Regions from separate parts of the Pseudomonas sp. NY15435 genome, predicted to be linked through region 1. Evidence: riboswitches for the same ligand, from Rfam matches in the RefSeq annotation. Region 1 holds a riboswitch; the other holds the start of a gene.
The links. Region 1 has a riboswitch for cobalamin ahead of ACNFH5_RS23835 (TonB-dependent receptor domain-containing protein). Riboswitches for the same ligand answer to the same signal wherever they lie in the genome.
Positions count from the first base shown of each region.

Region 2: another riboswitch for cobalamin. It lies ahead of cobO (cob(I)yrinic acid a,c-diamide adenosyltransferase); the one in region 1 lies ahead of ACNFH5_RS23835 (TonB-dependent receptor domain-containing protein).

Region 1 covers NZ_JBLUQA010000011.1:166,696-171,718, reverse strand. Annotated here, with positions in the region: gene tesB (acyl-CoA thioesterase II) at 1-652, shown strand, start outside; gene ACNFH5_RS23840 (HAD family hydrolase) at 649-1,260, shown strand; gene ACNFH5_RS23835 (TonB-dependent receptor domain-containing protein) at 1,528-3,384, opposite strand; cobalamin riboswitch at 3,473-3,666, opposite strand; gene dxs (1-deoxy-D-xylulose-5-phosphate synthase) at 3,704-5,023, opposite strand, start outside.
Region 2 covers NZ_JBLUQA010000003.1:605,600-610,622, reverse strand. Annotated here, with positions in the region: gene ACNFH5_RS10180 (ABC transporter ATP-binding protein) at 1-254, opposite strand, end outside; gene ACNFH5_RS10175 (MlaE family lipid ABC transporter permease subunit) at 251-1,396, opposite strand; cobalamin riboswitch at 1,527-1,752, shown strand; gene cobO (cob(I)yrinic acid a,c-diamide adenosyltransferase) at 2,022-2,633, shown strand; gene ACNFH5_RS10165 (cobyrinate a,c-diamide synthase) at 2,859-4,154, shown strand; gene bluB (5,6-dimethylbenzimidazole synthase) at 4,151-4,801, shown strand; partial or broken gene ACNFH5_RS10155 (cobalamin biosynthesis protein) at 4,798-4,929, shown strand.

The sequences.
Region 1 (5,023 bases):
GGTCGTCTATCAGGTCGATCGCGTGCGCGATGGCGGCACCTTCAGCACCCGCCGCGTCACCGCGATCCAGAAGGGCCAGCCGATCTTCGCCCTGAGCACCTCGTTCCAGACCGACGAGGAAGGCTTCGAGCACCAGATCAGCATGCCCGACGTGGTCGGCCCGGAGAACCTGCCGACCGATCAGGAACTGAAGAAGCGCAGTGCCGCGCAGTTCCCCGAACGCATTCGCGACAAGCTGCTCTACCCCAAACCCATCGAAATCCGCCCGGTGACGGAGAACGACCCTTACGACCCCGAGGTCGGCGAGCCGATCAAGTACCTCTGGCTGCGCGCCGACGGCAAGCTGCCGGACGTGCCGGCGCTGCACAAGTACATCCTCGCCTACGCCTCGGACTTCGGCTTCCTCACCACCTCGCTGCTGCCCCACGGCCGCTCGGTCTGGCAGAAGGACATGCAGGTCGCCACCATCGACCATTCCGTGTGGTTCCACCGCGACCTGCGCGCGGACGAATGGCTGCTCTACGCCATCGACAGCCCCTGGGCCGGCAACGGTCGTGGCTTTGTGCGCGGCAGCATCTTCAACCGTGACGGCCAGCTGGTTGCTTCCTCCACCCAGGAAGGCCTGATCCGCCGCCGCGAGGACTGGGCATGAACCCAGCCACGAGCCTGGGCGAGATTCGCCACTGGGTGTTCGACATGGACGGCACCCTGACCCTGGCGGTGCACGACTTCCCGGCAATCAAGCGCGCCCTGGGGATTCCCCAGGAGCACGACATCCTCACCCACCTGGCCGCGCTGCCGGAGGACGAGGCGGCGGCCAAGCATGCCTGGCTGCTGGAGCACGAGCGTGAGCTGGCGGTGGCTTCGACTGCCGCGCCGGGCGCGGTGGAACTGGTGCGTGCGCTGCATGGCGCGGGATACCGACTGGGCATTCTGACGCGCAACGCCCATGAGCTGGCGCTGATCACGCTGGCTGCGATTGGCATTGGTGATTGCTTCCTGACCGAGGATGTTCTCGGCCGCGGCGAGGCCGATCCCAAGCCCAGCCCGGACGGCCTGCTGCGCTTCGCCGCGCGCTGGGACGTGGCGCCGCAGAAGATGCTGATGGTTGGCGATTACCGCTTCGACCTCGACTGTGCCCGTGCCGCCGGGGCGCACAGTGCTTTGGTCAACCTTGCAGAGAATCCCTGGCCGGAGCTGACGGACTGGCATGCGCAGGACTGCGCGGAGCTGGGGCGGATGGCGGGGGTTCTGGTTTAGTCCGCTGCCCTGCGGGTTCGCGAGCAAGCTCGCTCCTACGAAGAGCAAATCGGGAAGCTCAGGGATATCCCTGCACGCCAACCCTGTAGGAGCGAGCTTGCTCGCGATCTGCCTTCCGCTCCCGGTTCCCGGCCTCCTTGCAGGCTCATCGCCCGCGCCTATAGGTCGGGTTTCGCGTAGGAGCGGACTCCGTCCGCGATCGGCATTCGAACACGCCAGAACATCGCGGAAACATCCGCTCCTACGGGGGCCGTCAGGCTGCTTCTCTTAAAGCTCCGGCGTCCAGGTCACCGCCAGCAGCGCGGTACGGCCCGGCTCGCGGTAGGGACGGGCTTCGCCCATGAAGTCCGTCGGGCTGGTCGGGCGCAGGTAGTCACCCAGGGTGTAGTCGCGGTCCAGGGCGTTATCCAGTTTCAGGTCGAAGCGGATTTCATCGCTGGCCAGCCAGCTGGTGCGCAGGTCGAGCACGCCGTAGCCGGACAGTTCGCGGGTATTGGCCGCGTCGTCATAACGCTGGCTGACGGCGCGCCAGGTGCCGCCGACGCCGAAGGCGCCGAACTGCCGGTCGAGGTCCAGGCTCAGGGTGCGGCGCGCGCGGTAAGGCAGAGTGTGGCCGCTGTCGCGGTCGCGCGGGTCGATCAGACTCAGGCCGAGCGCGGCCTGCCAGCCCAGCACCTCGCGGGCGACGCTGGCTTCGAAGCCATCGATGCGCGCCTTGTTGATGTTCTCCGGCTGGTTGCTGGTGCTGTCCCAGGCGATCAGGTCGTCGATCTCGGTGCGGTACAGCGAGGCTTCCAGGTGCGTGCCTTCGATGTCCCCGCGCCATTGCAGTTCGTAGGTTTTCGAGGTCTCGGCCTTCAAGTCCGGGTTGCTCGCGCCGGGGTAGTAGAGGTCGCTGAAGGTCGGCGCGCGGAAGCCTTCGCCGTAGCTGGCAATCCAGGTCTGGCTTTCGCCCACCGGCAGGCTGAAGGCGGCGTTCCAGCTGTTCTGGCTGCCGTAGGCCTGGTTGTTGTCGTGGCGGATGCCCAGTTCGGCGCCGAAGCTGTCGCCCTTGAAGCTGTGCTGGGCGAAGAAGGCGCGGTTGCTGCGCTGGTCCTCGGCAAAGGCGGTGGTGCCATCGACCCTGTCTTCGTACCAGTCGGCGCCCAGGGCCAACTGGTTGGCTTCGTCCAGTTGCAGGCGGTTGGTCCAGCTCGCCGAGTGGCGGGTGGTTTCCAGCGTGCCGTTGTTCCAGCTGTCGGCGGCGCCCACGGCCTTGTTGCGGTCGTAGCTGCGGCCCAGCTCCAGGCGGCTGTTCCACATCTTGGTGATCTGGCCGTCGAGGTAGGTGCTGTAGCTGCTGACGCGGAATTCGTCCTGCGGCGTACCGGGCTCGAAGTTGTAGGCGTCGTCGTATTCGTTCTTGCCGCGCTGGTCATTGAGGTTCAGCCCGGCCTTCCAGTCATCGCTGAAGCGATGGTCCAGGTTCAGGTGCACGGCCTTGTTGCGCTGGGCGTCGTGGTCGTTGTCGGCGCCGACGTTGTCGCTGGTGCGGTCCCAGCCCTGGCTCTCGTCGAGGCTGCCACCGAGGTTGTAGCGGGTCTGCTCGTTGCCGCCGGAGAGGCTCAGGCTGCGCTCGAAGGTGCCGTGGCTGCCGGCGGCCAGGCGCACTTCCGGGTGCAGGCCGGCTTCGCCGCGGCGGGTGAAGATCTGGATGACCCCGCCGATGGCGTCGGCGCCATACAGCGCCGAGCGCGGGCCGCGGGTCACTTCGACGCGCTCGATGCTGTCGATGCTCAGGTAGTCCAGGCGGGCGATGCCGCTGCTGGCCGAGGCGACGCGCTGGCCGTCCACCAGTACCAGGGTCTGCGCAGTGCTGGTACCGCGCACGGAGTAGGACACCACGCCGCCGGAGCTGCCCATCTGCACGCCGGGCACGCGGGCGAGCAGGGCGGGGACGCTGCGCACCTGCAGGCGTTCGATGTCGGCGCGGGTGAACACGCTGTTGGCCGAGGTGGCTTCGGCGCGCGGCTGGGCCTGGCGGGCGGAGGTGATCACCTGGTCGGAGAGCGTGTAGATGTCGCCAGCGGCGAAGGCCATGCCGGGCAGCAGGCTGGTGGCCAGGGCGAGTCGGGTCAGTTTCATGGAACGTCCTCAAAAGCGGTCGGATGACTTTCGAGGAGGGCGTGGCAAGGGCGGCAGGCCGCACTTGACGGTGCGGCCCTCCGCAACACCTGTCGGGGCGTGTCGAGGGCGGTCTCCGGGCTGCCGACGTCACATCGCCGCCTTCCCACAAGAGCAGTGGCCATGGCGATGCTGCGCTCCCTTGGGGCGCGTCGGTTACCGTTGCGGGGGCAGCGCAGGTCTTTCACCTGCTTCCCGTTACCTCGAACGAAAACGGGCGCACCTTAGTCGGTGCGCCCGTCACTGGCAATACTCCCGGGGAGGGATGCGCCGATCGGTCTCAGCGGTTGCCGAGGGCCTCCAGGCGTGCCTTCACCGAGGCTTCGATGCCGGCGGCGTCCAGCCCGCACTCCGCGAGCATCTGTGCCGGTTTGGCGTGCTCGACGTAGTAGTCCGGCAGGCCCAGGTGCAGGATCGGCTGCTGGAGGTTCTCGCGGGCGAGGAATTCGCTGACGGCGGCGCCGGCGCCACCCATCACCGAGTTTTCCTCGACGGTCACCAGCAGCTCGTGGCTGGCGGCCAACTGGCGTACCAGTTCTTCGTCCAGCGGCTTGACGAAGCGCATGTCGGCGACGGTTGCGTCGAACTGCTCGGCCACTTTCAGCGCTTCGGCCAGTTGCACGCCGAACACCAGGAAGGCGACCTTGCCAGCCTTGCCTTCACGGCGCACCACGCCCTTGCCGATTTCCACCGGGGCCAGTTCGGCTTCGATGCTGGCGTTCGGGCCGGTACCGCGCGGGTAGCGCACCGCCGCCGGGCCTTCGAAGTGATGGCCGGTGGTGAGCAGCTTGCGCAGTTCGTTCTCGTCGCTGGGGGTCATCACCAGCATGCCGGGGATGCAGCGCAGGTAGGAGAGGTCGAAGCTGCCGGCGTGGGTCGGGCCGTCTTCGCCGACCAGACCGGCGCGGTCGATGGCGAACAGCACATCGAGGTTCTGCACCGCGACGTCGTGGATCAGTTGGTCGTAGCCGCGCTGCAGGAAGGTGGAGTAGATCGCCACCACCGGTTTGGCGCCATCGCAGGCCATGCCGGCCGCCAGGGTCACGGCGTGCTGCTCGGCGATGGCGACGTCGAAGTAGCGGTCCGGGAACCTGTCGGCGAAGGCGACCAGGTCGGAGCCTTCCTTCATTGCCGGGGTGATGCCGACCAGGCGCGGGTCCTGGGCCGCCATGTCGCACAGCCACTGGCCGAATACGCTGGAGTACTTCGGCCCGCCGGTCTTCTTCGGCACGGCGTGGGCGGGGGCGCCTTCGGGTTCGAGCTTGGTGATGGCGTGGTAGCCGATCGGGTCGATCTCGGCCGGGCCGAAGCCCTTGCCCTTCTTGGTCACCACGTGGAGGAACTGCGGGCCCTTGAGGTCACGCATGTTGCGCAGGGTGGCGATCAGGGTGGGCAGGTCGTGGCCGTCGATGGGGCCGATGTAGTTCCAGCCCAGCTCCTCGAACAGGGTGCCGGGGACCAGCATGCCCTTGGCGTATTCCTCGGTGCGGCGGGCGATCTCCCAGGCGCCGGGCAGGCGCGAGAGCACCTTCTTGCTGCCTTCTCGCATGCTGCTGTAGGTGCGGCTGGAGAGGATCTTGGCCAGGTAGTTGGACAGGCC
Region 2 (5,023 bases), on a different contig from region 1:
CCGAAGCGTCTTTCCAGTTTCGAGCGCTCCAGCGGCGGCAGTGCCGGCAGGTTCTGCCCGAAGACATGCACGCTGCCTTCGCTGGGCTGGCGCAGGCCGATGATGCTGCGCAGCAGCACCGATTTGCCGGTGCCCGAGCCGCCGACCACGCCGAGGATTTCGCCCTTCATCACGTCGAGGTCCAGGTGCTCGTGCACCGCGTGGGTGCCGAAGCGGTTGGCCAGGTCGCGGACGACGATGATCGGTTCGCTCACCAGCCCATCTCCATGAAGAACAGCGCGAACATCGCATCCAGCAGGATCACCACGAAGATCGACTGGACCACGCTGGAGGTCGTGTGTTCGCCCACCGACTGCGCGCTGCCGCTGACTCGGAAGCCTTCCAGGCAGCCGATCACAGCGATGATGAAGGCGAACACCGGGGCTTTGACGATGCCCACCAGGAAGTGCTGCACGGCGATATCGTTCTGCAGCATGTAGAGGAACATGCGTGGTGAGATGTCCAGGCTCAGGGCGCAGACCACGCCGCCGCCAAAGATGCCGGAGATCATCGCCAGGAAGGTCAGCATCGGCAGGGTCAGCAGCAGCGCCAGCACCCGTGGCAGCACCAGCAGCTCCACCGGGTCGAGGCCCAGGGCCTGGATGGCGTCGATCTCCTGGTTGGCCTTCATCGAGCCGATCTGTGCGGTGAAGGCGCTGGCGGTGCGACCGGCGAGCAGGATCGCGGTGAGCAGCACGCCGAATTCGCGCAGGAAGGAGAAGCCCACCAGGTCGACCGTGTAGATCTGCGCGCCGAACTTCTGCAGCACGGTGGCGCCGAGGAAGGCCACCACCGCGCCGACCATGAAGGTCAGCAGGGCGACGATGGGCACGGCGTCCAGCCCGGTCTCCTCCATGTGCGCGGCCAGCGAGGTCATGCGCCAGCGGCGTGGGCGCAGCAGGTTGCGCACCAGCGTCTGCAGGGTCAGACCGATGAAGCCGAGCAGGCCGATCAGGTGGTCCTTGAAGGTGACCGAGGCGATGCCGATGCGCTCCAGTACATCGACCAGCGCGTTGCCCGGAGGGGGCGCCTTTTCGTCGAGGCGGCACTGGGTGATCGCGCTGCCCACGGTGCGCAGCAGCGCCTGGCGTTCGGCGGGCAGATTGCGGGCGATCTGCTCCAGCTGGCTCATGCGGGCGCCGCCGATGATCTCGGCGAGCAGGGCGGCACCGGCGGTATCCAGCGCGCCGAGGCCGGCGAAATCCAGCTGGGCGGGCGATTCGGCGCTGCGCTGGGCGGCCACCTGGGCTTCCAGCGTAGAGAAATGCGCGAGCGTCCAGTCGCCGCTGACGTGCATCAGCGGTGGGCTGGCGGTGGTGTCGAGCTGAAGCTGGCCGGGCTGGGCAGTCGTCATCATGACTCGCATTCTAGCGAAGTTACGCGTCGCGACCACTTGACTTGTGTGACGCTTTGTAGAGCCTTTGCGGCGGATACGGCGGGCCTCGGCGACATCCTGTTCAATTGACGCCCCAGCTCGCCAGCCACTAAGCTGCGCGCCTGCTTCAGGTGCTCTCGGCGCGAGCCGCGAGTGAAACAGGGAAGCCGGTGAAGTCGATGCGCAATCGACCATTCCGGCGCTGCCCCCGCAACGGTAAGCGAGCTTCGAACCGCAAACAGCCACTGTGCCGCCGGCATGGGAAGGCGCGGTTCCTTCGGAAACCCAGACGTTTCCACTCGCAAGCCCGGAGACCGGCCTGCTGCATCGCATGGCATCGCGGGAGGCGCTGCCGACGTCGGCGCCATGCGCCGCGCGTTGCCGTCCTCCGTCTGCCCCGACTGGTTAGTGCCGCGCGGGTGAGAGCGGCGGAGAATCCTTCAGGTGAAACCCCTATTCCCCAGGTCGACAGCCTTCGTGCTGGCCGGCCTCTGCCGCATGGCGCCCGCGCGCGCCAGCGGCGAATCCCTGCCCATTCCATCCCTGGTTGGCTGCCACCTGGCCGGCAACCTCACGCCCGTGCAAATCCTTTCAGGAGCAACCTGCCATGACTGAATCCGTAGAAAAGGACGAGCGCCATCGCTCGCGCATGCAGCGCAAGAAGGCGGTGATCGACGAGAAGATCGCCCAGGCCCAGGGCGAACGCGGCGTATTCCTGGTCAACAGCGGCAACGGCAAGGGCAAGAGCAGCTCGGCATTCGGCATGGTCGCTCGCGCGCTCGGTCACGGTATGAAGGTGGGCGTCGTGCAGTTCATCAAGGGGGCTGCGACCACCGGCGAAGAGGCATTCTTCCGTCGTTTCCCCGAGGAAGTCAGCTTCCATGTGATGGGCGAAGGCTTCACCTGGGAAACCCAGGACCGCCAGCGCGACATCGCCAAGGCACAGGCCGCCTGGAACGTGGCGCGGCAACTGCTGAACGACCCGCAGGTCGGCCTGGTGGTGCTGGACGAAGTGAACATTGCCCTCAAGCACGGCTACCTGGAACTGGACGCCGTGCTGGCCGACATCGCCGCGCGTCCGCCGATGCAGCATGTGGTCGCCACTGGGCGCGGCGTGCAGCCGGAGATGGTCGAGGCCGCCGATACCGTGACCGAAATGGGCCTGGTGAAACATGCCTTCAAGGCAGGGATCAAGGCGCAGAAAGGGGTGGAGTTCTGATGGTCTGGGGCTTCCCTCACCCTAATCCTCTCCCGGGGGGAGAGGGGACCGTTCGGTGTTTGAAGAAACGTTGGCGCTCGCCGGCAGGCTCTGCTGCCTCGGCTGACCGCAGCGCGGTTGTTGATCGACGAAAAGCCATCCCACAGGACACACCCAACTGCTCCCTCTTCCTCTGGGAGAGGGCTGGGGTAAGGGGCTCTCTGCCCGTGCCGGGGAGTGCGACTGATGCGTGATGCGCGCCAATGCCCCGCTCTGCTGATCGCCGCGCCCGCTTCTGGCCAAGGCAAGACCACCGTGACCGCCGCCCTGGCGCGCCTGCACACGCGCCTCGGGCGCAAGGTTCGGGTGTTCAAGTGCGGCCCGGATTTCCTCGACCCGATGATCCTCGCCCGTGCCAGTGACGCACCGGTCTACCAGCTGGACCTGTGGATGGTCGGCGAGGGCGAAAGCCGCCGCCTGCTCTGGGAAGCGGCCGGCGAGGCTGACCTGATCCTCATCGAGGGCGTGATGGGCCTGTTCGACGGCTCGCCCTCGGCCGCTGATCTCGCACGGCGATTCAACGTGCCGGTGATGGCGGTGATCAATGGCCAGTCCATGGCCCAGACCTTCGGCGCCATGGCCGTCGGCATGGCTACTTATCAGAGCGACTTGCCGTTCTCCGGCGTGCTCGCCAACCGCATCGGCAGCCAGCGCCACCGTGACCTGGTGCGTGACAGCCTGCCGGAGTGGATTCGCTGGTATGGCGCGTTGCCGCGCGATACCGAAGTGGAGCTGCCCAGCCGACACCTCGGCCTGGTGCAGGCTGGCGAGCTGGCTGACCTCGATGCCCGCCTGGACGCCGCCGCCGATGCACTGGCGGCCAGCGCCAGTACCGAGCTGCCGCTGCCGGTGAGCTTTGCTGCGCCGGAACCGCGCAGCGAGTCTTCCCGCCTCGACGGCGTGCGCATCGGCGTGGCGCGGGACAATGCCTTCGCCTTTCTTTATCAGGCCAACCTCGACCTGCTGCGCGAGCTGGGCGCCGAGCTGGTGTTCTTCTCGCCGTTGCGTGACGGAGCGCTGCCGGAAGTGGACAGCCTCTACCTGCCCGGCGGCTACCCGGAACTGCACCTGCAGGCGCTGGCGGAGAACCGCGCCATGGCCCTGGCAATCCACGCGCACCACGAGATGGGCAAGCCGATCCTCGCCGAGTGCGGCGGCATGCTCTATCTGCTCGATGCGCTGACCGACGCAGCCGGCGAGCGCGCAGAACTGCTCGGCCTGCTGCCGGGTGAAGCGCGCATGCAGAAGCGCCTCGCCGCGCTGGCGCTGCAGGCCGTGACGCTGCCAGAAGGCATTCTGCGCGGGCACACCTTCCATCATTCGTTGCTGGACAGCAGCGCGGAGCCGCTGGCCCGTGGCGTCTGCCCCAACGACAAGCCGGTGGCCGAAGCGGTGTTCCGCCGTGGCCGGCTCACCGCGTCCTATATCCACTTCTACCTGCCGTCCGATCCGGACGCCGCGGCCGCACTCTTCAGACCATGACCGAGCATGCCTACAGCCCAGAAGAGCGCGCCGCGCTCTACCGCGCCATTGCCGAGCGCCGCGACATGCGCCACTTCAGCGGTGGAGAGGTGTCGCCTGAGTTGCTCGCGCGCCTGCTGGAAGCGGCGCACCAGGCACCCAGCGTCGGGTTGATGCAGCCGTGGCGCTTCGTCCGCGTGACCGCGCGGGAGCTGCGCCAGTCGATCCATGCTCTGGTGGAGGAGGAACGCGTGCGTACCGCCGAGGCGCTGGGCGAGCGTTCCGACGAGTTCATGCGGCTGAAGGTCGAGGGCGTGCTCGACTGCGCCGAAGTGCTGGTGGCCGCCTTGATGGATGGCCGCGAGGCGCATGTGTTCGGCCGTCGTACCTTGCCGAACATGGACCTCGCCTCGCTGTCCTGCGCGATCCAGAACCTCTGGCTCGCCTCCCGCGCCGAAGGCCTCGGCATGGGCTGGGTATCCCTGTTCGATCCTGCCGCGCTGGGCGAGCTGCTGGGCTTGCCGGCAGGAGCCGAGGCCGTGGCGGTGATCTGCCTTGGCCCGGTCAGCGAGTTCTATCCCGCGCCGATGCTGGCGCTCGAAGGCTGGCGTCAACCGCGCGCGCTCAGCGAGCTGCTGTACGAGAACCACTGGGGAGAGCAGCCATGAGCCTGGCCCTGCTGGGCGTCCTTGGCGTGGCGCTGGATGCCCTGCTGGGCGAGCCGAAACGCTGGCATCCGTTGGTGGCATTCGGGCGGTTGGCGGATCGGTTGGAGCGGCGCTTCAATCGTTCCCGAGTTCCGGAGCGCCCTCTCCCTAACCCTCTCCCTGAAGGGAGAGGGGACTGTTCAGTTTCAGGCGAAACGACGAGCAGGTCGGCAACTCCAATTT